2 regions of the Streptomyces sp. NPDC060028 genome follow, and region 2 is predicted to be linked to the other one. Evidence: predicted binding sites of a transcription regulator. Region 2 holds the regulator's gene; the other holds the start of a gene.

Region 1 (11,590 bases), on a different contig from region 2:
AGTCGATGGTGCCCTCGTCGATCATCGCCGCGCGGCGCTGCAGCTGCGGCAGCAGACGCGGGTGGACGGTGACCCCGTCGGGGATGTTGACCTGGGACTCGGCGATCCGCTTGACGACCTCCGGGGAGACCGCGGTGTTCACGGCGACCGGGAAGTCGGCCTGCGTGACCGGGGCAGGGGCGGCGACGGCGGGCTGCGTGGCGGCCTCGCGGACCTCCGCGAAGACCTTCTCCAGCTGGCCCTGGAAGTCCTGGAGCGCCTGCTCGGCCTCTTCCAGCGTGATGTCGCCGCGACCGATGAGGGACTCGGTGTACAGCTTGCGCACCGAGCGCTTCTTGTCGATCAGGTCGTACATCAGCGGCTGCGTGAACGCCGGGTTGTCGGACTCGTTGTGCCCGCGGCGGCGGTAGCAGATGAGGTCGATGACCACGTCCTTGTTGAACGCCTGACGGAACTCGAAGGCGAGCCGCGCGATGCGGACCACGGCCTCCGGGTCGTCGCCGTTCACGTGGAAGATCGGCGCCTCGATCATGCGGGCCACGTCGGTCGCGTACATCGAGGAACGCGAGGACTCCGGGGCGGCGGTGAAGCCGACCTGGTTGTTGATCACGACGTGGACGGTGCCGCCGGTGCGGTATCCGCGCAGCTGCGACATGTTCAGCGTCTCGGCGACCACACCCTGGCCGGCGAAGGCCGCGTCGCCGTGCAGGGCGACGGGCAGGACGGTGAAGTCCGTGCCGCCCTTGTTGATGATGTCCTGCTTGGCGCGGACCACGCCCTCCAGGACCGGGTCCACCGCCTCCAGGTGCGAGGGGTTGGCGACGAGCGAGACCTTGATCTGCTCGCCGTCCAGGCCCGTGAAGGTGCCGTTGGCACCCAGGTGGTACTTGACGTCGCCGGAGCCGTGCATGGACTTCGGGTCGAGGTTGCCCTCGAACTCGCGGAAGATCTGCGCGTACGACTTGCCGACGATGTTCGCCAGCACGTTCAGGCGGCCGCGGTGGGCCATGCCGATCGCGACCTCTTCGAGGCGGGCCTCGGCGGCCGAGTCGATGACGGCGTCGAGCAGCGGGATGACGGACTCGCCGCCCTCCAGGGAGAAGCGCTTCTGGCCGACGTACTTCGTCTGCAGGAAGGTCTCGAAGGCCTCCGCCGCGTTCAGGCGGCGCAGGATGCGCAGCTGCTCCTCGCGCTCCGGCTTGGTGTGCGGGCGCTCGATGCGGTCCTGGATCCAGCGGCGCTGCTTCGGGTCCTGGATGTGCATGAACTCGACGCCGGTGGTGCGGCAGTACGAGTCGCGCAGCACGCCGAGGATGTCGCGGAGCTTCATCATCGACTTGCCGGAGAAGCCACCGACCGCGAACTCGCGCTCCAGGTCCCACAGGGTGAGGCCGTGCTCGGTGATGTCGAGGTCGGGGTGCTTGCGCTGCTTGTACTCCAGCGGGTCGGTGTCGGCCATGACGTGGCCGCGGACCCGGTAGGAGTGGATCAGCTCGAAGACGCGGGCGGCCTTCGTGACGTCGTCGTCGTGCGAGGCGTCGATGTCCCGGAGCCAGCGGACCGGCTCGTACGGGATGCGCAGCGCCTCGAAGACGTCGTCGTAGAAGCCGCTCTCGCCGAGCAGCATGTTCGCGACGATGCGCAGGAACTCGCCGGAGGCCGCGCCCTGGATGGTGCGGTGGTCGTAGGTCGAGGTCAGGGTCATGACCTTGGAGATGCCCAGCTTGTTCAGGGTGTCCTGGGAGGTGCCCTGGAACTCGGCGGGGTAGTCCATCGAGCCGACGCCCATGATGACCGACTGTCCGGGCATCAGGCGGGGCACGGAGTGCACGGTGCCCAGGCCGCCGGGGTTGGTCAGCGAGACGGTGACGCCGGTGAAGTCGTCCATCGTCAGCTTGCCCACGCGGGCCCGGCGGACGATGTCCTCGTAGGCCTGCCAGAACTCGAAGAAGTTGAGGGTCTCGGCCTTCTTGATGCCTGCGACGACGAGCTGGCGGTCGCCGTTGGGCTTCACCAGGTCGATCGCGAGGCCGAAGTTGATGTGCTCCGGCTTGACCAGGGTCGGCTTGCCGTCCTTCTCCGCGAAGGAGTAGTTCATCGACGGCATGGCCTTGATCGCCTGCACCATCGCGTAGCCGATGAGGTGGGTGAAGGAGATCTTCCCGCCCCGGGCGCGCTTCAGGTGGTTGTTGATGACGATGCGGTTGTCGAAGAGCAGCTTCACCGGGACGGCGCGCACGGACGTGGCCGTCGGCACCTCCAGCGAGGCGTTCATGTTCTTGACGACGGCAGCCGCCGGGCCGCGGAGCGTCACCAGCTCGGGGCCCGCGGGGGCCTCGGCGGCGGGCGCGGCCTGCTTGGGGGCTACGGGAGACGGAGCGGGAGCGGCGGCGGCCGGTGCGGCGGCCGGGGCCTGGGAGGTGACAGTCACAGCAGGGGCACCAGAGGGGGTGGCAGGAGCAGGGGCAGGAGCTGACACAGGCGTGGGCACGGGCGCTGAGGACGGTCCGGCGTCGGCCGCCCCCGTGGCGGCGGCGTCGGAGGCCTGCGGGGCCGCGGCGGCGGCGGCGGAGCTGGCGGCCTGTGCGGAGGCGCCCTCCGTCGTCGTCGCGGAGGGTACGGACTGATCGGCCTTCACCGGAGCGGCAGCGCCCCCCGGCTTGTAGTCGGCGAAAAAGTCCCACCAGGCCCGGTCGACCGAATTCGGGTCCTGGAGGTACTGCTGGTAGATCTCGTCGACGAGCCACTCATTCGCGCCGAAGCCTGAGGCAGGGTTCTTCCCGCCCTCTGCTGCTTCGGTCGTGGTGCTCGAGTTACTGGGGGACTGTGGCGACACGGCGGCAACCGCCCTCTTCCGCTTCACAAGGTATGGACAGCGGGAATAAAGGCTACGCCTCCCGGACGGTCGGATGCAGACCGGGCGGGACTTCCGTCGCGCAGGTCACATCGAACGGCGGGTTTCACTGCCTGGAATGGCGGGAAACAAGCGTGGTTCGGGCAGGAGCCACCGTGGTTGCGGCCCCCGTGGCTTCGCACCCCTGACGGACCTCGGGACGTGTGGCCGAGATCATGTCCTTCCCACTCGAACCCTACGTCAACCCGGCACCTGTGAGCTGCCCGGAAGCGTGACAAGGATGCGGCATCCCCGTGACGATTCGGCCACTCCGATGTGCCCTCCGTGCAGTCCGACGGCCCAACGGGCGATGGCCAGCCCCAGTCCGGTGCCCCCGTCGCCGCCGCGGGCGCTGCCGCGGTTGAACCGCTCGAAGACCCGGTGGCGCTCCGCCTCCGGGATCCCGGGACCTTCGTCCAGGACTTCCAGGGCCAGGCTCCCGGGCGCGTCGCCGGCCCGCGCCCGTACGGTGACCCGGCCGTGCGGGGGGCTGTGCTTGAGCGCGTTGTCGATCAGGTTGGCCACGACCTGGTGCAGCCGCTCGGCGTCCGCGTAGGCCGACAGGTCGGACGGGAAGACGTCCAGGTGCAGGTGCACGTCGTTGCGGGTGTGCCCGCCCGAGCCCGTGGACAGCCCCGGCCGCCCGGCGGCCGCCAGCCCGGACTCCTTGAGCACCCCCGACAGGTAGGGCCACACCTCGAAGCGGCGGGCCCGCAGCGGCACCACCCCGTTGTCCACCCGGGACAGGTCCAGCAGGGTCTCCACGAGCCGCCCGAGGCGCTCGGTCTGCTTCAGCGCCGTCCGCATGGTCTCCGGATCGGGGTCCGAGACCCCGTCCACCACGTTCTCCAGCACCGCCCGCAGCGCCGCGATCGGCGTGCGCAGCTCGTGCGAGACGTTGGCGACGAGTTCCTTGCGGTGCCGGTCCACCGCCTCCAGGTCGTCCGCCATCAGATTGATCGTGGAGGCCAGGTCGCCCAGTTCGTCGCGGCGCCCGGCGCCGCGCACCCGGCGCGTGTAGTCGCCGTGGGATATCGCACGGGCCACGGTGGTCATGTCGTCCAGCGGCGCGGTCAGGCTGTGCGCGACGAACTGCGTGATCAGCATCGAGGCGATCACCGAGAACACCGTGATGAAGCGGAACTCGGTGTCGGTGCGCACCGCCACCATCAGCAGGCCCGTGGTGATGAAGACCGAGACCACGACGAGCGTGCCCAGCTTGGTCTTGATCGAGAACGGCGAGAACGGCCGCAGACCCCCGCCGTGCGGGCGCCCCGCGCTCACGCCTGCGCCGGGGTCTCCAGGGCGTACCCGACGCCGTGGACCGTACGGATCCGCTCCGCGCCGATCTTCCGGCGCAGTGCCTTGATGTGGCTGTCGACGGTACGGGTCCCCGACGCGTCGGCCCAGTCCCACACCTCCGCCAGCAGCTGCTCCCGCGAGAGCACCGCCCGCGGGGTCCCCGCCAGGCACACCAGCAGGTCGAACTCGGTCGGCGTCAGGTGCACGTCCTCGGTCTGCACCCGGACCCGGCGCTGCGCGTGGTCGATCTCCAGGTCCCCCAGCCGCAGGGTGGCCCCGCGCGGGGCGTGCGCGGCGAGCGTGGCCCGCTCCACCCGCCGCAGCAGTACGTGGACCCGCGCGGCCAGCTCGCGCATGGAGAACGGCTTCGTCATGTAGTCGTCCGCCCCGACCCCGAGGCCGACCAGCATGTCGGTCTCGTCGTCCCGGGCGGTGAGCATCAGCACGGGGACGGGCCGCTGCGCCTGGACCCGGCGGCAGACCTCCAGCCCGTCGAAGCCGGGCAGCATGACGTCGAGAACCAGCAGCTCGGGCAGCCAGCTCTCGGCGGCCGCCACCGCGGCCGGCCCGTCGTACGTCGTCTGCACCTGGAAGCCCTCGGCCCGCAGCCGGGCCGAGATGGCGTCGGCGATGGTGCGGTCGTCCTCGACCACGAGCACGCGCCGCTGAGCGCCGGGGGTTGCCGCGGCGCCGTTGTGGGTGGTGTGTGTCTGTTCCATGTCCCGCCCCTGAAGATCCCGCGTGATAGGGGTGCAGCGTAGAGGAGGCACCGGCCTGCGGCTATGCGCGGTTCGGACAGGGACGAACGCGGAGCGTGAGGGTGCGGGCGCCCTTCCCGCCAGGGGACGGGCAAGCGGCATATGCGGGGCCGTCAAGGGCCCCGAAGAAAGTGGAATCAAATCTTCAGCCCGCGGCGGTGGGGGAGGCCGGGTTCGCGGCTCCGAGTCCCTACTCCCCCTCGAAGGGGGGCAGCGCCGCGATGACCTTCTCCAGGCCCGGTGGCAGCGACCCCTGGTCGGCGGCCACCTCGTGGCCGTCGTGCACGATGGCGTACGCGTACCCGTCGAACACCGTCCCGCCCGTGGAGGTGCGGGGCAGGTGCGCGAAGTCCGCCTCCCGGAGCGCGCTGCGCAGCTGCTCCAGGGCGGCCGCCGACAGCTTGCCGGTGCCGGTCTGCTTCGCCTTCGCGTCGAGCCGCAGGAACGAGCCGTCGCCCTTGACGACCAGGCTGTGGGTCTGCCCGGCGAAGCCGCCGCTGCGCGTGACCCGGACGAGCGTCTCGTCGGGGTCGGGTGCCCGGGGGGTGGGGCTCGCGCCCGGCGCCGGCGTCCGGCCCGGGCTCCCGCTCGGGCTCTGGGCGGGTGTCAGGTGTGCGGTGAGCGTGACGGTGACCTCGTCCGGGGCGTTCTTGTCCGCCCCCGGCGAGGAGCACCCGCCGAGCACCAGCACCACCGGCAGCACCGCCGTCAGTACCGCCGTCAGTACCGCCGTCAGCGCGGCCGCTCGAAACGCTCGCACACCCCACCCCCGCAGGAAGCCGGACCGAACCACGAGTATGGAGTCCGCACCACCCGCACGGAAGCACCCGGAGGCCGACATCAGCCGCATCGCCCCCTGGCGCTGGCTGCCGCCGCTCGCCGCCGCCGCCCTCGGCCTCTGGGGTCTGGAGCGCGGCGGGAGCATGTGGCGTGACGAATCCGTCACCTGGCAGGCCGCGCACCGGCCGCTGGGAGGCCTCTGGGAACTGCTCGGGCAGGTCGACGCCGTCCACGGCCTGTACTACCTGCTCATGCACGGGGTCTTCGCGGTGTGGGACGCGGCCGGACTCCCGGGCGGCCTGCCCGGCGGCGGACTGTGGGCACTGCGGCTGCCCTCCGTCGTCGCCACCGCCCTCGCCGCGGCCGGCGTGGCCGCCGTCGGGCACCGGCTGGCGGGGGAGCGGGCCGGGCTGATCGCGGGCCTCGCCTACGCCGTGGCGCCGCCGGTGCAGATGTACGCCCAGGAGGGCCGCTCGTACGCCCTCGTCGCGGCCGCCGTGGTCTGGGCGACGTACCTGATGCTGCGCGAGCGCTGGGTGGCGTACGCCGGAGTGCTGCTGCTCGGCTGCTGGCTGCACGAGTTCGCCGTACTGGCCCTGCCCGCGCACGGCTTCGCCGCCCGGCGCTCGCGCGGCTGGCGCCGGAGCGCCGGAGCGGTCGCGGCCGGGCTGCTGCCGCTGGCCCTGGTCAGCGCCCGGCAGGCGCAGCAGCAGCTGGGCTGGCTCGGGCGCCCGAGCTGGCAGGACTGGGCTGCGTACGGGCTGGCCGCGGCGGCCGCGCTGCTGCTCGCGCGGGGAGCCTCGGCCCCGCGGGAACTCGTACGCGTCGCCCTGCCGCTGGCGCTGCTGCCGCCCGGGCTGCTGCTCGCGGTCTCGCTGGTGCACCCCTGGTACGTCGACCGGTACGTGCTCTACGCGCTGGCCGGGCTCGCCCTGCTGGCCGGGGCCCGGCTCGGGGCGGCGCGCGGCCCGCTGCCGTGGCTGCTGGTCGCGGCGCTGCTGGTGCCGTTCGGCTGGTGGTCGGCGTGGCTGCGCACCCCGGAGAGCCGCAAGGACGACGTGCTCGCGGTGGCCGCGGCCGTCCGGGAGCGGGCCCGGCCGGGGGACGCGGTGCTGTTCCTGCCGTCGAGGCGGCGCGAGTGGCTGCTGTCCTCGCCGCGGGTGTACGGGTCCCTGCGCGACCTGGCGCTGGAGCGCTCCCCGGCGGCCTCGCGCAGCCTCCAGGGCACGGAGCGGCCGGCGCCGGAGATCCGGGCGGCGCTGCTGGAGGCGGACCGGGTGGTGGCCCTGCTGGACCCGGCCGGGCAGCCGGTGGACGGCAACCCGGGGGAGGCGGTCAAACGCCAGACCCTGGTCTCGTCCTTCGACCTGTGCTCGGTGACCGAGGTGCGGGGCGCCCGGGTGGCGGTGTTCGCCCGGCCGGGCGGCTGCCCGTGAGCCCGGCCGGCCCGGGCCGGCTGCGGGGCCGGGGGAGCCGCACAGGAGGATGAGCCGTCCCGCGCCGCCCACCCGGCGCGGCCGCCGACCTCCGGAGGTGCCCATGCCCGCGCACGAGAACCCCGCCCCCCGAGACCCCACGCCGGACAAGCCCGCAGCCCCGGCGCCCGGCCCGACCGCGGGATCCGAGGCACTCCCGGTCGCGGCCACCGGTCCGACCGCGGGGTCCGAGCCCGGCCCGCTGCCGGAGGCGCTGCGGGGTGTGGTCTCCGGCCCGACCGCGGGTGCCGGGGCCGGCCTGCTGCCTGAAGCGCTGCCGGGCGCGGTCTCCGGGCCTGGTCCGCTGCCCGTATCGCTGTCTGGCGCCGGCCCCGAACTGCGCGGTGGCGCCCAGCCTGGCCCGCTGCCCAGCGCCCGGCCCGGCCCCCCGGCGGGCCCGCTGCCCGGGCCGTTGGTCGGGGTTGACTGGCTGGCGGGGCGGCTCGGGGCGGCCGGGCTCGTCGTCTTCGATGCCTCCGTCGGGGCCCACCGGGCCACGGACCGGCGGATCCCCGGGGCTCGGCCCTTCGACCTCGACGGGGTGCTGTCCGACCACGACGCGCCCGCGCCGCACGCCATGCCCGGCGCCGCCGAGTTCGCCGAGGCGATGCGCGGGCTCGGCCTCGACGACACCGACACCGTGGTCGTCTACGACGGCGCCGGGGTCTACTCCAGCGCCCGCGCCTGGTGGATGCTGCGCGCCATGGGCTTCGACCGGGTCGCGGTCCTCGACGGCGGACTGCCCGCCTGGCTCGCCGCCGGGCGGGAGGCCGAGGCCCACGGCCCGGCGTACGGGGGCCCGCGCGGCTCCTTCACCGCCCGGCCGCGCTCCGGCCTGCTGGTGGACAGCGCCGCCGTGGTGGCGGCCCTGGCGGACCCGGCCGCCGCCGTACTGGACGCCCGCACCCGGGAGCGTTTCGCCGGCACCGCCCCCGAGCCCCGGCCGGGCCTGCGCGGCGGCCACATGCCCGGCGCGGTCAACCTCCCCTTCGGGGAACTCCAGCGCGACGGCGGCCTGATGCGGCCGCCCGCGGAACTGCGTGCGGCCTTCGAGCCGCTGGTCGGCGGGGTCGGCGAGCGCGACCGGCTGCTGTTCAGCTGCGGCTCGGGCGTGACCGCCTGCGTCCTCGCCCTCGGCGCGACCCTCGCCGGATACGGGCACGGGCCCGGGCCCGGCCATGCGCACCTCGCCGTGTACGACGGCTCCTGGAGCGAGTGGGGCATGCCGTCCGACCTGCCGGTGGCCACGGGGAGTTAGTCCGCCGCCAGGGCGGCGGTTCTCCGGCCACAGCACTAACCCACCGGGCCCCGCTCGGCGGCGCTGCGCTCGACGCAGAACTCGTTGCCCTCGGGGTCGGCCAGGGTCACCCAGCCGGTCCCGTCGGGCTTGCGGTGATCGCCGACGAGGGTGGCGCCCAGCGCGAGGACCCGCTCGACCTCCTCGTCGCGCGACCGGTCCCGGGGCTGCAGATCCACGTGCAGCCGGTTCTTCGCGGTCTTCGCGTCGGGCACGGTCACGAACAGCAGGGTGGAGCCGGGCGCCGTGACCAGTGCCTCGGGGTCCCCGGGAAAGTCGTCGTCGCCGAGCGAGCCGTCCAGGACGGCGGCCCAGAACTGCCCCAGGCGGTACGCGTCGGAGCAGTCGAAGGTGAGGTGTCGTACGAGAGAAGCCATGCGGCGCACTATCGGTGAGTTCCCGGACCCCTGTCCAGCGCATTCGGGCGGCCCCCAACGGCCGCCTGCCGACGGATCCGACGTCCCGAAGGCCCGCACCGCTCACGCTGCCACCGGCCGCGAAATCCGAGCGCGCCCGAGCCCCCGGCCCTGGCAAGGTCGGCCGCATGGACTGCATCTTCTGCCGCCTGATCCGGGACGGCGCGGCCCGCTGGGTGCACCGCGGCCCCGTGGCCTGCGCGTTCGCCCCGCTGGACCCGCTCGCGCCGGGGCACACCCTGGTGGTGCCCACCGCGCACCACGCCGACGTCTTCGATACGCCCCCGCAGACCCTGGCCGACACCATGGCCCTCGTGCAGCGTCTCGCCGGAGCGATGCGCGGCGCGCTGGGGGCCGGCGGCGTGGACATCCTCAGTGCCAACGGGCCCGGCTCCGAACAGTCGGTGCCCCACCTCCACTTCCACGTGGTGCCCCGCTGGGCGGACGACGGCTTCTCCACCTGGCCCGCCCGCCGCTCCGCCCACCCCGCCACCGGCGACCCCGTCGCCCGCCTCGCCGCCGCGCTGACCGGAGCGGGCTGATGCCCCCCGGCCCCCCCGCACCGTGGACGGGCGACGACCCCCGCCACAACGACCGGGCCCACGAGCGCCGGCTGCCCTCGCGGAACCGCCTCACGGCGGGCACGCTCCCGTTCGCCCCGGGCGAACGGGGGTTGGGGAACAACGGCGGGCGCACATGCATTGAGTCGGCATAGCTCAACTTGACTGCCGGAGGGAAGATCATGGGTTCGACGTCCGTAACGCTCACTCTGCCCGTGCTGCCGCTCGACGACGAGGTCGTGCTGCCTGGGATGGTCGTTCCGCTGGATCTGTCCGACGCCGAGGTGCGCGGGGCCGTCGAGGCCGCCCAGGCCGCCGTCGGGAGCGGAAAGCCCCGGGTACTGCTCGTGCCGCGGGTCGACGGCAAGTACGCCGGCACCGGTGTGCTGGGGACCGTCGAGCAGGTGGGCCGGCTCTCCGACGGGGATCCGGGCGCGCTGATCAGGGGACGGGGCCGGGTCCGCATCGGGGCCGGGACCACCGGGCCCGGGGCCGCCCTCTGGGTCGAGGGCGAGACCGTGGAGGAGACCCTCCCGGACCCGCTGCCGGGGGCCGTCACCGAGCTCGTCACGGAGTACAAGGCGCTCGCCACCAGCTGGCTCAAGAAGCGCGGGGCCTGGCAGGTCGTGGACCGGGTCCAGCAGATCGAAGGGGTGTCGGCCCTGGCCGACAACTCCGGGTACTCGCCGTTCCTGAGCGTGGCCCAGAAGGTCGAGCTCCTGGAGACCGCCGACCCCGTCGCCCGGCTCAAGCTCGCCGTCAAGGCGCTCAGCGACCACCTCGCCGAGCAGGACGTCGCCGAGTCCATCGCCAAGGACGTACAGGACGGTGTGGACAAGCAGCAGCGGGAGTTCCTGCTCAGGCGCCAGCTGGAGGCCGTCCGCAAGGAACTGCGCGAGCTGAACGGGGAGAAGGACGGCGAGGAGTCCGACGACTACCGGACCCGGGTGGAAGCCGCCGACCTGCCCGAGAAGGTACGGGAGGCCGCGCTCAAGGAAGTCGAGAAGCTGGAGCGCGCCAGCGACCAGTCGCCCGAGGGGTCCTGGATCCGCACCTGGCTCGACACGGTGCTCGAACTGCCCTGGAACGAGCGGACCGAGGACGCGTACGACATCCGCGGCGCCCGCGCGGTGCTCGACGCCGAGCACGCCGGGTTGAGCGACGTGAAGGACCGGATCACCGAGTACCTCGCCGTGCGCAAGCGGCGCGGCGAGCGCGGCATGGGCGTCGTCGGCGGCCGCCGCGGCGGGGCCGTGCTGGCCCTCGTCGGACCGCCCGGGGTGGGCAAGACCTCCCTCGGGGAGTCCGTGGCGCACGCGATGGGGCGCAAGTTCGTACGGGTGGCCCTGGGCGGCGTACGCGACGAAGCCGAGGTCCGCGGCCACCGCCGGACGTACGTCGGCGCCCTGCCGGGGCGGATCGTCCGCGCCATCAAGGAAGCCGGGTCGATGAACCCGGTGGTGCTGCTCGACGAGATCGACAAGGTGGGGTCCGACTTCCGGGGAGACCCGGCCGCGGCCCTGCTGGAGGTCCTGGACCCGGCGCAGAACCACACCTTCCGCGACCACTACCTGGAGGTCGAACTCGACCTGAGCGACGTGGTCTTCCTGGCCACCGCCAACGTGCTGGAAGCCATTCCGGAGGCGCTCGCCGACCGCATGGAGCTGGTCCGGCTCGACGGGTACACCGAGGACGAGAAGGTCGTCATCGCCCGCGACCACCTGCTGCCGCGTCAACTGGAGCGCGCCGGCCTGGGCGTGGAGGAGGTCGTCCTGGAGGAGGAGGCGCTGCGGAAGCTGGCCGGCGAGTACACCCGCGAGGCGGGCGTGCGCACCCTGGAGCGGTCCATCGCGCGGCTGCTGCGCAAGGTGGCCTCGCAGCACGAGCTGGGCGAGCGGGAGCTGCCACTGAGCATCGGCGCGGGCGATCTGCGGGCGCTGATCGGGCGGCCGCACCACGTGCCGGAGTCCGCGCAGGACCCGGCCGAGCGGCGCACCGCGGTGCCCGGCGTGGCCACCGGCCTCGCGGTGACCGGGGCGGGCGGCGACGTGCTCTTCGTCGAGGCCTCCCTGGCCGACCCCGAGACCGGCGCGGCCGGGCTCACGCTCA
Region 2 (11,590 bases):
GGCTCTCCTGCGGCTACGGGGTGTACCTGCTCCTCGTGGCCCGTGTGCCCTTGTGAGGCGGGCGGACTAGTTGGTCTCGTCGCCCGCGTCGTCGCCCTTGTCTTCGCCGTCGGAGGCGGAGTCGACGTCCTTCTCCAGGCCGAGCTGCTCCACGAGCCACTTGTCGAACTCGATGGAGGCGCGGACCCAGCTGACCGTGGAGGACACGAAGTGCTCCAGGCTGACGCCGGTGCCGATCAGCATCTGCGCCTCGCCGATCAGGCGGACGGAGCCGTCGTCGTGCGTGTGGCTGTAGACCTTCGGCCACAGGGTGCGGCGGTTCCAGTCGTCGATCGACTCGAGGAGCTGCGGCTTCTCGTCGATCTTGTGCGGACGGTCGTAGAAGGTCCGCACGGAGAAGACCTGCTGCTCGCCCTCGCCGCGGAACATGAAGTACGTGCGGAACTCCTCCCACGGCGCCGCGAGGTCACCCTCGTCGTCGACGACGTACTTGAGCTCCATCTGTTCCAGCAGCTGCTTGACCAGGTCCTGGTCGGGGACGACGGGGCCCGCCGGTCCTGTGGCCTGCGGATCGGGCTGCTGCCCTCCGAAGTTCGGAATCGAGGCCGGATCGATGCTCACCGTGTACTTCCCTTCGTGCGGATGGTGTCATCCTCCCCCATCGCTCCTACCCCGTGTCCACCCCCGCACGCGCTATCCGCTCCGGGCGGACAGGCGTAGGGGGCAGGTAAAGGCCCCGGGCGGCCGCCGGGGGCTCAGAGGGCCTTGCCGACCAGGAGGTCCCCGCCCGCCACGTCGACCCGTACGGTGTCGCCGTCCTTGACCTCGCCCGAGAGGATCTCCTTGGCCAGGCGGTCGCCGATCGCCGTCTGGATCAGGCGGCGCAGCGGGCGGGCGCCGTACGCCGGGTCGTTGCCCTTGTCCGCCAGCCAGGCCAGCGCCGCGGGGGTGACGTCGAGGATCAGGCGGCGGTCGGCCAGGCGCTTGGCCAGCCGGCCGATCTGGAGCTCGGCGATGTGCGCGAGTTCCTCGCCGCTCAGGGCGGAGAAGACCACGAGGTCGTCCAGGCGGTTGAGGAACTCCGGCTTGAAGCTCGCCCGCACCACGTCCAGGACCTGGGTCTTCTTCAGCTCCGCCGGGGTGGCCGGGTCCATCAGGAACTGGCTGCCCAGGTTGGAGGTCAGGATCAGGATGGTGTTGCGGAAGTCCACCGTCCGCCCCTGGCCGTCCGTGAGGCGGCCGTCGTCCAGGACCTGGAGCAGGATGTCGAAGACCTCGGGGTGGGCCTTCTCCACCTCGTCCAGGAGCACCACGCTGTACGGGCGCCGGCGCACGGCCTCCGTCAGCTGGCCGCCCTCCTCGTAGCCGACGTACCCGGGCGGGGCGCCGACGAGGCGGGCGACGCTATGCTTCTCGCCGTACTCCGACATGTCGATGCGGATCATGGCCCGCTCGTCGTCGAAGAGGAAGTCCGCGAGGGCCTTGGCCAGCTCCGTCTTGCCCACGCCCGTCGGGCCCAGGAAGAGGAACGAGCCGGTCGGCCGGTCCGGGTCCGCGATGCCCGCGCGGGTGCGGCGTACGGCGTCCGAGACGGCCCGTACGGCCTCGCCCTGGCCGATCAGGCGCCGGCCCAGCTCGGCCTCCATGCGCAGCAGCTTCTGGGTCTCGCCCTCCAGCAGGCGGCCGGCCGGGATGCCGGTCCACGCGCCCACCACGTCGGCGATGTCGTCGGGGCCGACCTCGTCCTTGACCATCGTGTCCTTGGAGACCTCGGCCTCGGCCTCGGTTGCCTCCGCCAGCTCGTGCTCCAGGGCCGGGATCTCCCCGTAGAGCAGCTTGGAGGCGGCGTCGAAGTCTCCGTCGCGCTGGGCGCGCTCGGCCTGCCCGCGCAGGTCGTCCAGGCGCTCCTTGAGCTCACCGACGCGGTTGAGGGACTGCTTCTCCTTCTCCCAGCGGGCGGTCAGGCCCCGCAGGTCCTCCTCCTTGTCGGCGAGGTCCTTGCGGATCTTCTCCAGGCGTTCCAGGGAGGCCGGGTCGGACTCGTTCTTCAGCGCCAGTTCCTCCATGCGCAGCCGGTCCACGGACCGCTGGAGCTCGTCGATCTCCAGGGGGGAGGAGTCGATCTCCATGCGCAGCCGGGACGCGGCCTCGTCGACGAGGTCGATGGCCTTGTCGGGGAGGAAGCGGGAGGTGATGTAGCGGTCGGACAGGGTCGCGGCCGCGACCAGCGCGCTGTCGTTGATGACGACCTTGTGGTGGGCCTCGTAGCGGCCCTTGAGGCCGCGCAGGATGGCGATGGTGTCCTCGACGGACGGCTCGGCGACCAGCACCTGCTGGAAGCGGCGCTCCAGCGCCGGGTCCTTCTCGATCCGCTCGCGGTACTCGTCCAGCGTGGTCGCGCCGACCATGCGCAGCTCGCCGCGGGCCAGCATGGGCTTGAGCATGTTGCCCGCGTCCATGGAGGAGTCCCCGCCGGCGCCCGCGCCGACGACCGTGTGGAGCTCGTCGATGAAGGTGATGATCTGGCCGTCGCTCGACTTGATCTCCGCGAGGACCGTCTTGAGGCGCTCCTCGAACTCGCCGCGGTACTTGGCGCCGGCGACCATCGCGCCGAGGTCCAGGGAGACGAGGCGCTTGTTCTTCAAGGACTCCGGGACGTCGCCCTTGACGATGCGCTGGGCCAGGCCCTCGACGACGGCCGTCTTGCCGACGCCGGGCTCGCCGATGAGCACCGGGTTGTTCTTCGTACGGCGGGACAGGACCTGGACGACCCGGCGGATCTCCTGGTCGCGGCCGATGACCGGGTCGAGCTTGCCCTCGCGGGCGGCGGCCGTGAAGTCGGTGCCGAACTTCTCCAGGGCCTTGTACTGGCCCTCGGGATCGGGGGTCGTCACCCGCCGTCCTCCTCGTGCGTTCTCGAAGGCGGCCAGCAGCTTCTTCGCGCTCGCGCCCTGTTCGGTCAGGACCTCGCCCGCCGCGCCGCCCTTGGCGGCGATGGCGATGAGGAGGTGTTCGGTGGAGAGGTACTCGTCGCCGAGCCTGCCGGCCTGCGTGTCGGCCTCGGCGAGTACGGCGAGCAGGTCGCGGGTGGGCTGCGGGGGCGCGACCGTGGAGCCGGTGACGCTGGGCAGGGCGGCGAGCAGCCGCTCCGCTCCGTTGCGCACGGCGGCCAGGTCGGCCTCGGTGGCGGCGAGGAGGTCGGTGACGTTCTCGTTGTCCTCGCCGGCGAGCAGGGCCACGAGCAGGTGCGCGGGGGTCAGGTCCGCGTGGCCGTCCTTGACGGCCCTGCTGGTGGCCGCGTTCAGCGCGTCCCTGCTCTTGTTGGTCAGCTCGGCGTCCACGTGCGACTTCTCCTCTCCGTACGGTTCGTCAGGCGTGTGCATCCGCCATGGATCTGACATGGACAACGTGCACAAAGTTGAGTCTATTCCACTCAAGGGCGGCGACGTACCCTTCGGCGCATGTCCCATGACGTACTCAACCCGACGTCCGAGTACCTCGCCTTCTGGCGGGAGCGGCACGTCTGCACCCTGACCACCCCGCGCCCCGACGGCACGCCGCACGTGGTGCCGGTGGGCGTGACGTACGACCCGCAGGCCGGGCTCGCGCGGGTGATCAGCAACAAGCACAGCAAGAAGGTCCGCAACATCCTGGCGGCGCAGGGCGGGCCGCAGGGCGGCGCGCGGGTCGCCGTGTGCCAGATGGAGGGACGCCGCTGGGCCACCCTGGAGGGGCGCGCGGCGATCCGTACGGACGAGGCCGCGGTCGCCGAGGCGGTACGCCGCTACGCGGAGCGGTACGGCCGCACGCCCTCGCCCAACCCGGACCGGGTGGTCATGGAGATCGCGCTGGACCGGGCCATGGGGCGGGCGTAGGCGCCTGCGCCCCTCACCGGCACTTCTCCCCGCATATTGTCCGGTTCAACTACTGGACGCGGACATCACAACGGCGCCATCGTGGTCAGGTCCACGATGGCGCCGTTGTGTGGGGGTAGCACCTGAGCGATCTGCAACGACGGGGGAATCGCGTCAGGCACTGCGGGGGGTGGCGGTGGTGATGTCGGGTTCGAAGAGCTGGTGGTCGCGCTGATCCAGATTGACGAAGACCATGCCGTACCTGACCTCGCAGCGGACGGGCTGCGGCGCGCCTCGGGGGCGGCGCAGGCACCGGTAGGCACGGACGTCTTCGTCCTCCTCGCGAACCACGACGATCGGCTGGCCGAACAGGGTGACCATCAACGAATCGCCGACGTGGGGGATGGCGGTGGCCAGGTCGATGAACTGCCAGCCGGAGCGGTATGCCGAGGCCATTTCACGGCGAAAGCCGCGGTCGTCGGGGGTCATCAGTCCCAGCCAAGGTCGTTGGTGGACGTACTGGGCACCACGTCCCAGCCGAGATCCGGCTCTCCTGTCGCCACGGCGGGCGCGTCGTTACCCCCCACGTCCCCGCCCACGGCACTGACTGCCCCAAAGACCGCAACGGCGGAGAACGCAATGGCAAGTACCGAGCGAAGCATTCTCTTGTACATGGTCGGCTTCGTCCTCACTTGATGGAAATCTTCTCCCCCGCGTGTCAGACGATGGCTCATTCGGGCACGTCACTGCCACAGGGACGATGCATCATGTTCTTGCATGTTCAGGACCCTGGGGGGTGGAGATTTGCCCATAAACAACACAAAGCCGACACATCCCCACCCCATCACGTCCATGTGCGGGGAGGGAACGCGGCTCTACACGGCAGCGCTGAGCACCGGCCGGGTGGCCCGCAGCGAGGTCGAGAACGCCCCCTGCCTGCTCGAATTCGCCCTTCTGCGACCTGACCCGGATGACGCGAACCAACTGCGCGCGGTTCCACCGTCCGTCGCACTCGCACAGCGGCTCCACCCGCTCGAACGGGAGATTCAGGACCGCCGCCGAGACACCATAGACCTCACCGACGCATTCGAGCCGTTTCTGACCATCAGCGCCCAGACTCCCGCGAACACCCACGCCATCACCGTGCTGGAGGGCTTCGACCAGATCCACGCCGCCCTCGACCAGGCCACCGCCGAGTGCCGCACCGAGGTGCTGACCGTCCAGCCCGGCGGAGCCCGGTCCACGTCCGTCCTCACCGAGGCACTGGAGCGCGCCGCACCCCTGGTCAACCGCGGGGTGCGCATCCGCACGCTCTACCAGCACACGGTGCGGCACAGCCAGGGCACGCTCGCCTACGTGGACCGGATCTCCGCGGGGAGAGTGGAGATCCGCACCCTCGAAGAGCTCATAGAGCGTCTCATGATCTTCGACCGCACGGTGGCCTTCATCCCCACGAGCGACGACCGGCGCACGGCCCTGGAGCTGCGCCACCCGGGCCTCGTCGACTACCTCATCAAGGTGTTCGAGCAGCTGTGGCACCGCGCCGTGCCCCTGACGGCGGAAGTGACGTACCAGCACACCCCCGGCGGCATCTCCGGCGTGCAGCGCTCCATCGCCCAGCTCCTCATCGAGGGACACGTGGACGAGGCCATCGCGCGCAGGCTGGGGATGAACGTACGGACCTGCCGCGCCCACATCGCGAAACTGGCGGCCTCCCTGGGCAGCGGCAGCCGGGCCCAACTCGGCTTCCTCATCGCCCAGTCGGGCATCCTCAAGGATCAGGAGCTCTGAGCGGGCCCCAGGCCCGGCTGGAGGCCCTGGAGCGCTCCCGGGTCCGGCAGGGCACGAAGAAGGCCCCGATCGGCTGATCGGGGCCTTCCTGCGCCTCGTACGGGTCAGTCCAGCGGGCGCTTGGGCCGCCACACCACCAGCGCGTTGCCCGGCACCGGCGGCTGGTACGGGACCAGGTCGCGGCGGTACGAGGCGTGGACCTGGGCCTCGCGCTGCTGGAGCACGGCGGCCGCGCCGTCGACCGCCGTCGCGAGCTCGGCGACGCGCTGCTGGAGCGCGGCGACCTGATTCTCCAGCTCGATGATCCGCTTGATCCCCGCCAGGTTGATGCCCTCGTCCTGGGACAGCGCCTGCACCGTGCGGAGCAGTTCGATGTCACGGGCCGAGTAGCGCCGGCCGCGGCCGGCCGTACGGTCCGGGGAGACCAGGCCGAGACGGTCGTACTGGCGGAGGGTCTGCGGATGCAGGCCCGAGAGCTGGGCGGCCACCGAGATCACGTAGACCGGTGTCTCATCGGTCAGTTGATAGGGATTCCTGCGGCGGCCGTCCATGTCATGCTCCCTTCGCGGACTCGAACAGCGCGGCGCGCGGATCCTCCGACCCGGTCGCGTCGCGGTACGTCTCCAGCGCCTCGCGCGCCTTGTCGGACAGCTCCGCCGGGACGGCCACCTCGACCGTCACCAGCAGGTCCCCGCGGGTGCCGTCCTTGCGGACCGCACCCTTGCCGCGGGCGCGCATCGTGCGGCCGCCCGGAGTGCCGGGCGGCAGCTTCAGCGTCACCGGGGGGCCGTTCAGGGTCGGGACCCTGATCTCGGCTCCCAGGGCCGCCTCCGCGAACGTCACCGGCACGGTCACCGTGAGGTTGTCGTCCTTGCGGCCGAACACCGGGTGGGAGTCGACGTGGACCACGACGTACAGATCGCCGCCGGGTCCGCCGCGCTCGCCCGGAGCGCCCTTGCCGCGCAGCCGGATCCGCTGGCCGTCGAAGACGCCCGCCGGAATCCGGACCTGCATCGTCCGGGAGCTGCGGGCCCGGCCGCTGCCCTTGCAGATGTCACAGGGGGTCTCCGCGATCAGACCGCGGCCCTTGCAGTCCGCGCAGGGGTCGGTCAGCGAGAAGCCGCCGCCGCTGCCGCGCGAGACCTGCCCGGTGCCGACACAGGTCGGGCACACCCGGGGGGTGCCGTTCTTGTCGCCGGTGCCCGAACAGGCCTTGCAGGGGGACTGCGAGGACATCCGGAGCGGGACCGTGGCCCCGTCCACCGCCTCCGTGAAGGAGAGGGTGACCTCCGACTCGATGTCCTGGCCGCGGCGCGGCTGGGTACGGGTCCCCGTACCGGCGCCGCCGCCGCGGTTGAACAGGCCGCCGAACACATCGCCCAGGCCGCCGCCGAAGCCGCCGCCCGCGCCGCCCTGCTGCTGCCCGCCGAAGAGGTCGCCCAGGTCGAAGTTGAACGAGCCGCCGCCCGCGCCCGGACCGGGGCGGAAGCCCCCGTTGCCGAACAGCGCGCGGGCCTCGTCGTACTCCTTGCGCTTCTTCGGGTCGCCGAGGATGTCGTTCGCCTCGGAGATCTCCTTGAAGCGCTCCTCGGCCGAGGTGTCGCCCTTGTTGGCGTCCGGGTGGAACTCGCGCGCGAGTTTCCGGTACGCCTTCTTGATCTCGGCCTCGGTGGCGTCCTTCGGGACACCGAGGACCTTGTAGTAGTCCTTCTCCACGAAGTCCTTCGTGCTCATCCCCGGCGTCCCTCCTCTCGTGTTCCTACTGGTTCAGCCTCAGCCCTTGTCGGGGGCATCCGCGTCCTTGTCCGACGGCGCGTCTCCGTCCGCGGACTCGGACTTGGCGGCCGCACCCGGCTGCGGCTCGGCCACCGCGACCCGTGCGGGACGGATCGTACGCTCGCCGATCCGGTAGCCCGGCTGCAGAATCGCCACGCAGGTCGTCTCGGTGACGTCCGGCGCGTACGAGTGCATCAGGGCCTCGTGGATCGTCGGGTCGAAGGGCTCGCCCTCCTTGCCGAACTGCTGCAGGCCCATCTTGGCCGCGGCGGTCTCCAGCGATTCGGCCACCGACTTGAAGCCGCCGACCAGCTCGCCATGCTCCCGCGCCCGGCCGATGTCGTCCAGGGTCGGGAGGAGTTCCGTCAGGAGGGACGCGACCGCGATCTCCTTGACGGCGATCCGGTCCCGCTCCACCCGGCGGCGGTAGTTCTGGTACTCCGCCTGGAGCCGCTGGAGGTCCGCGGTGCGCTCACCGAGCGCGGTACGGGCCTGGTCCAGCTGCGCCAGCACGGCCACATCCTGTGCGCTTGCGTCCCCAGCCGGGGCCGCCGCCTCCTCCGTGGAGGCGTCGGCGGCCTTCGGCTCGTCGGGCGTGCCGTCGACGGGGACTTCAGGCTTCTCGTCGAAGCCCGGGGTCTCCTCCGACATCAGGCAGCGCCGCCCTTCGGCTTCTCGTCGTCGACGATCTCGGCGTCGACGACGTCATCGGCGGCGTCCGGGGCCTGCTGGGCACCCTCGGCGCCCGCGGCACCCTGAGCGGCCTGGGCGTCGGCGTAGATGGCCTGGCCGAGCTTCTGGCTGACCGCGGCGACCTTCTCGGTCGCGGTGCGGATCTCGGCGGTGTCCTCGCCCTTGAGCTTTTCCTTCAGCTCGGCGATGGCAGCCTCGACCTCGGTCTTGACCTCGGCCGGGACCTTGTCCTCGTTGTCCTTGACGAACTTCTCCGTCTGGTAGACGAGCTGCTCGGCCTGGTTGCGGCTCTCGGCGGCCTCCTTGCGGCGGAGGTCCTCGTCCGCGTACTGCTCGGCCTCCTGGCGCATGCGGTCGACCTCGTCCTTGCCGAGCGAGGAGCCGCCGGTGACGGTCATCTTCTGCTCCTTGCCCGTGCCAAGGTCCTTGGCCGTGACGTGCATGATGCCGTTCGCGTCGATGTCGAAGGAGACCTCGATCTGCGGGATGCCGCGCGGGGCAGGCGGCAGACCGGTCAGCTCGAACATGCCGAGCTTCTTGTTGTACGCCGCGATCTCGCGCTCGCCCTGGTAGACCTGGATCTGCACGGACGGCTGGTTGTCCTCGGCCGTCGTGAAGATCTCGGACCGCTTGGTCGGGATCGTGGTGTTGCGCTCGATGAGCTTGGTCATGATGCCGCCCTTGGTCTCGATGCCGAGGGACAGCGGGGTCACGTCGAGGAGCAGGACGTCCTTGACCTCACCCTTGAGCACACCGGCCTGGAGGGTGGCGCCGATGGCGACGACCTCGTCCGGGTTGACGCCCTTGTTGGCGTCCTGACCGCCCGTGAGCTCCTTGACGAGCTCGGCGACGGCCGGCATACGGGTGGAGCCGCCGACCAGGACCACGTGGTCGATCTCGGACAGCGCGATGCCGGCGTCCTTGATGACGTTGTGGAACGGGGTCTTGCAGCGGTCGAGCAGGTCCGCGGTCAGCTGCTGGAACTGGGCGCGGGTGAGCTTCTCGTCCAGGTGCAGCGGGCCCTCGGCGGAAGCCGTGATGTAGGGCAGGTTGATCGAGGTCTCCGTGGAGGAGGACAGCTCGATCTTCGCCTTCTCGGCGGCCTCGCGCAGACGCTGGAGCGCCATCTTGTCCTTGGACAGGTCGACGCCGTGGCCGTTGGCGAACTGCTTCACGAGGTAGTCGACGACGCGCTGGTCCCAGTCGTCGCCACCGAGGTGGTTGTCACCGTTGGTCGCCTTGACCTCGACGACGCCGTCACCGATCTCCAGGAGCGACACGTCGAAGGTGCCGCCGCCGAGGTCGAAGACGAGAATGGTCTGGTCGTCCTTGTCGAGGCCGTAGGCCAGGGCGGCGGCCGTCGGCTCGTTGACGATGCGCAGGACGTTGAGGCCCGCGATCTCGCCGGCCTCCTTCGTCGCCTGACGCTCGGAGTCGTTGAAGTAGGCCGGGACGGTGATGACCGCGTCCGTGACCTTCTCGCCCAGGTACGCCTCGGCGTCGCGCTTCAGCTTCTGCAGGATGAAGGCGCTCATCTGCTGCGGGTTGAAGTCCTTGCCATCCAGGTTGATCTTCCAGTCAGTGCCCATGTGGCGCTTGACGGAGCGGATGGTGCGGTCCACGTTCGTGACCGCCTGACGCTTGGCCACCTCGCCGACGAGGACCTCGCCGTTCTTGGCGAAGGCGACGACGGACGGCGTGGTCCTGGCGCCCTCGGCGTTGGTGATGACGGTGGGCTCGCCGCCTTCCAGAACGCTGACGACGGAGTTGGTGGTGCCCAGGTCGATGCCGACCGCACGTGCCATTTTGATTCCTCCAGCTGACTTGAGTGGAACAGGCTCAAGGATGCCGTAACGCTGCGCTGCCGTCAACAGACCTGAGCCGAGGGGGCTCAACCTTTAGGCCAGGCTTACGCGCAAGCACGCGGGCTCCGCCCCGCGGCCGGCGGCGCAGCCCGCCGAACGGGTCACCGCGGCCGCGCGGCGCCCGAACACCGCCGGAGGCGTACGGCACGGTGCTGGCATGCCGCTCACTCTCACCGCTCCGCGCGTACGGGTACCCGCCGCACCGCCGGCCAAGCGGATGCTCGACCTCCTCGGGGCGGTGGCCCTGCTGACCCTGCTGGGCCCACCGCTCGCGGCGGTCGCCGCACTGCTGTACGCGACCCGGGGCGCCCGGGCCTTCGTACGGGAGCCGGCCGTCGGCCTCGGGGGCCGCCCGTTCCGCACCTGGCGGCTGCGCACGGACGCCGGCGCGGGCCGCCTCGGCGCCGCCCTGGAGCGGTGCGGCCTGGACGCACTGCCGCAGCTGCTCAACGTGGCCCGGGGCGAGATGTCACTGGTCGGGCCGCGCCCCGCAAACAACGCGTCGGACCGGCCCGAGCGGCTCCTCGTACGGCCCGGGATGACCGGACTGTGGCAGGTGAGCGCGCGCTCGGACCTCCCGTGGGAGGAAATGGACCTGCTGGACCGGCACTATGTGGAGAACCACTGGCTGGGGATGGATCTGGCGATCCTCGCGCAGACCCCGCGGGCCGCCTGGCGACAGAGGCGAGCCTGAGCGACGCAGATCACCGCGCGCTCGGCTACATTGCGGCGTCGGGACTGGGTAACCTCAAGCCTTGACTGGATAAGTTACCGCTTAGTAAGTGCCGCCCGAGGAGCCCTTCCATGCAACTCGCCGCGATCATCGTGTCGCTGGTCCTGACCGTGCCCGGCGTCGCGCTGCTCGCCCGAGCCGTGGCGAAGATCTACCGGTTCGTCAAGCTCGGCCAGCCCGTCCCCGCGGGCAGCCGCACGGACCGCCCGAAGGCCCGTACCCTCACCCTGATCAGGGAGTTCCTCGGCCACAGCCGGATGAACCAGTGGGGCATCATCGGCTTCGCGCACTGGTTCGTCGCCATCGGCTTCCTGACGCTGCCGCCCACCCTGATCCAGGCGTACGGGCAGCTCTTCAAGGCCGACTGGCTGCTGCCGCTCGTCGGCGACTGGCTGCCCTTCGAGCTCTACACCGAGCTCATCGGTCTCATGACCGTCGTGGGCATCGTCATCCTCATCGGGATCCGGATGCTCAGCCTGCCCTCGCGGGCCGGTCGCAAGTCGCGCTTCGCCGGCTCGAAGTCCGGGCAGGCCTACTTCGTCGAGTCCGTGATCATCACCATCGGCCTCGCGATCCTGACGCTGCGCGGCCTCGAGGGCGCGATCCACCACGTCGACAGCTACGAGCCGGCATACCTCGTCTCGTACCCGCTGGTGCTGGCCTTCAAGGGGCTCTCGCTCAGCGCGCTGCAGAACGCCATCTACTTCACCGCGATGGTCAAGATCAGCGTCTCGCTGATCTGGATGATCGTGGTCGGCCTCAACACCAACATGGGTGTGGCCTGGCACCGCTTCCTCGCCTTCCCGAACATCTGGTTCAAGCGCAAGGCCGACGGCTCGACCGCGCTCGGCGCCCTGCAGCCCATGACCAGCGGCGGC

What was found. The regulator HspR, encoded in region 2, represses chaperone genes until heat shock. The targets are predictions, from matches to a motif close to TTGAGNNNNNNNNNCTCAA.
Region 1: the regulator HspR is predicted to act here: its motif matches at 9,623-9,641, upstream of lon (endopeptidase La).

The regions. Positions count from the first base shown of each region.
Region 1 covers NZ_JBHWVJ010000009.1:25,796-37,385, forward strand. The annotation lists gene ACFWBF_RS07230 (multifunctional oxoglutarate decarboxylase/oxoglutarate dehydrogenase thiamine pyrophosphate-binding subunit/dihydrolipoyllysine-residue succinyltransferase subunit) at 1-2,836, opposite strand, end outside; gene ACFWBF_RS07235 (ATP-binding protein) at 3,095-4,177, opposite strand; gene ACFWBF_RS07240 (response regulator transcription factor) at 4,174-4,914, opposite strand; gene ACFWBF_RS07245 (hypothetical protein) at 5,144-5,713, opposite strand; gene ACFWBF_RS07250 (glycosyltransferase family 39 protein) at 5,751-7,169, shown strand; gene ACFWBF_RS07255 (sulfurtransferase) at 7,609-8,466, shown strand; gene ACFWBF_RS07260 (VOC family protein) at 8,502-8,882, opposite strand; gene ACFWBF_RS07265 (HIT family protein) at 9,050-9,463, shown strand; gene lon (endopeptidase La) at 9,664-11,590, shown strand, end outside.
Region 2 covers NZ_JBHWVJ010000081.1:10,418-22,007, reverse strand. The annotation lists gene ACFWBF_RS29955 (hypothetical protein) at 1-56, shown strand, start outside; gene ACFWBF_RS29950 (YbjN domain-containing protein) at 67-621, opposite strand; gene clpB (ATP-dependent chaperone ClpB) at 756-3,341, opposite strand; gene ACFWBF_RS29940 (pyridoxamine 5'-phosphate oxidase family protein) at 3,462-3,875, shown strand; gene ACFWBF_RS29935 ((2Fe-2S)-binding protein) at 4,029-4,343, opposite strand; gene ACFWBF_RS29930 (helix-turn-helix transcriptional regulator) at 4,632-5,645, shown strand; gene ACFWBF_RS29925 (heat shock protein transcriptional repressor HspR) at 5,750-6,196, opposite strand; gene dnaJ (molecular chaperone DnaJ) at 6,198-7,379, opposite strand; gene grpE (nucleotide exchange factor GrpE) at 7,419-8,072, opposite strand; gene dnaK (molecular chaperone DnaK) at 8,072-9,919, opposite strand; gene ACFWBF_RS29905 (sugar transferase) at 10,137-10,673, shown strand; gene ACFWBF_RS29900 ((Fe-S)-binding protein) at 10,784-11,590, shown strand, end outside.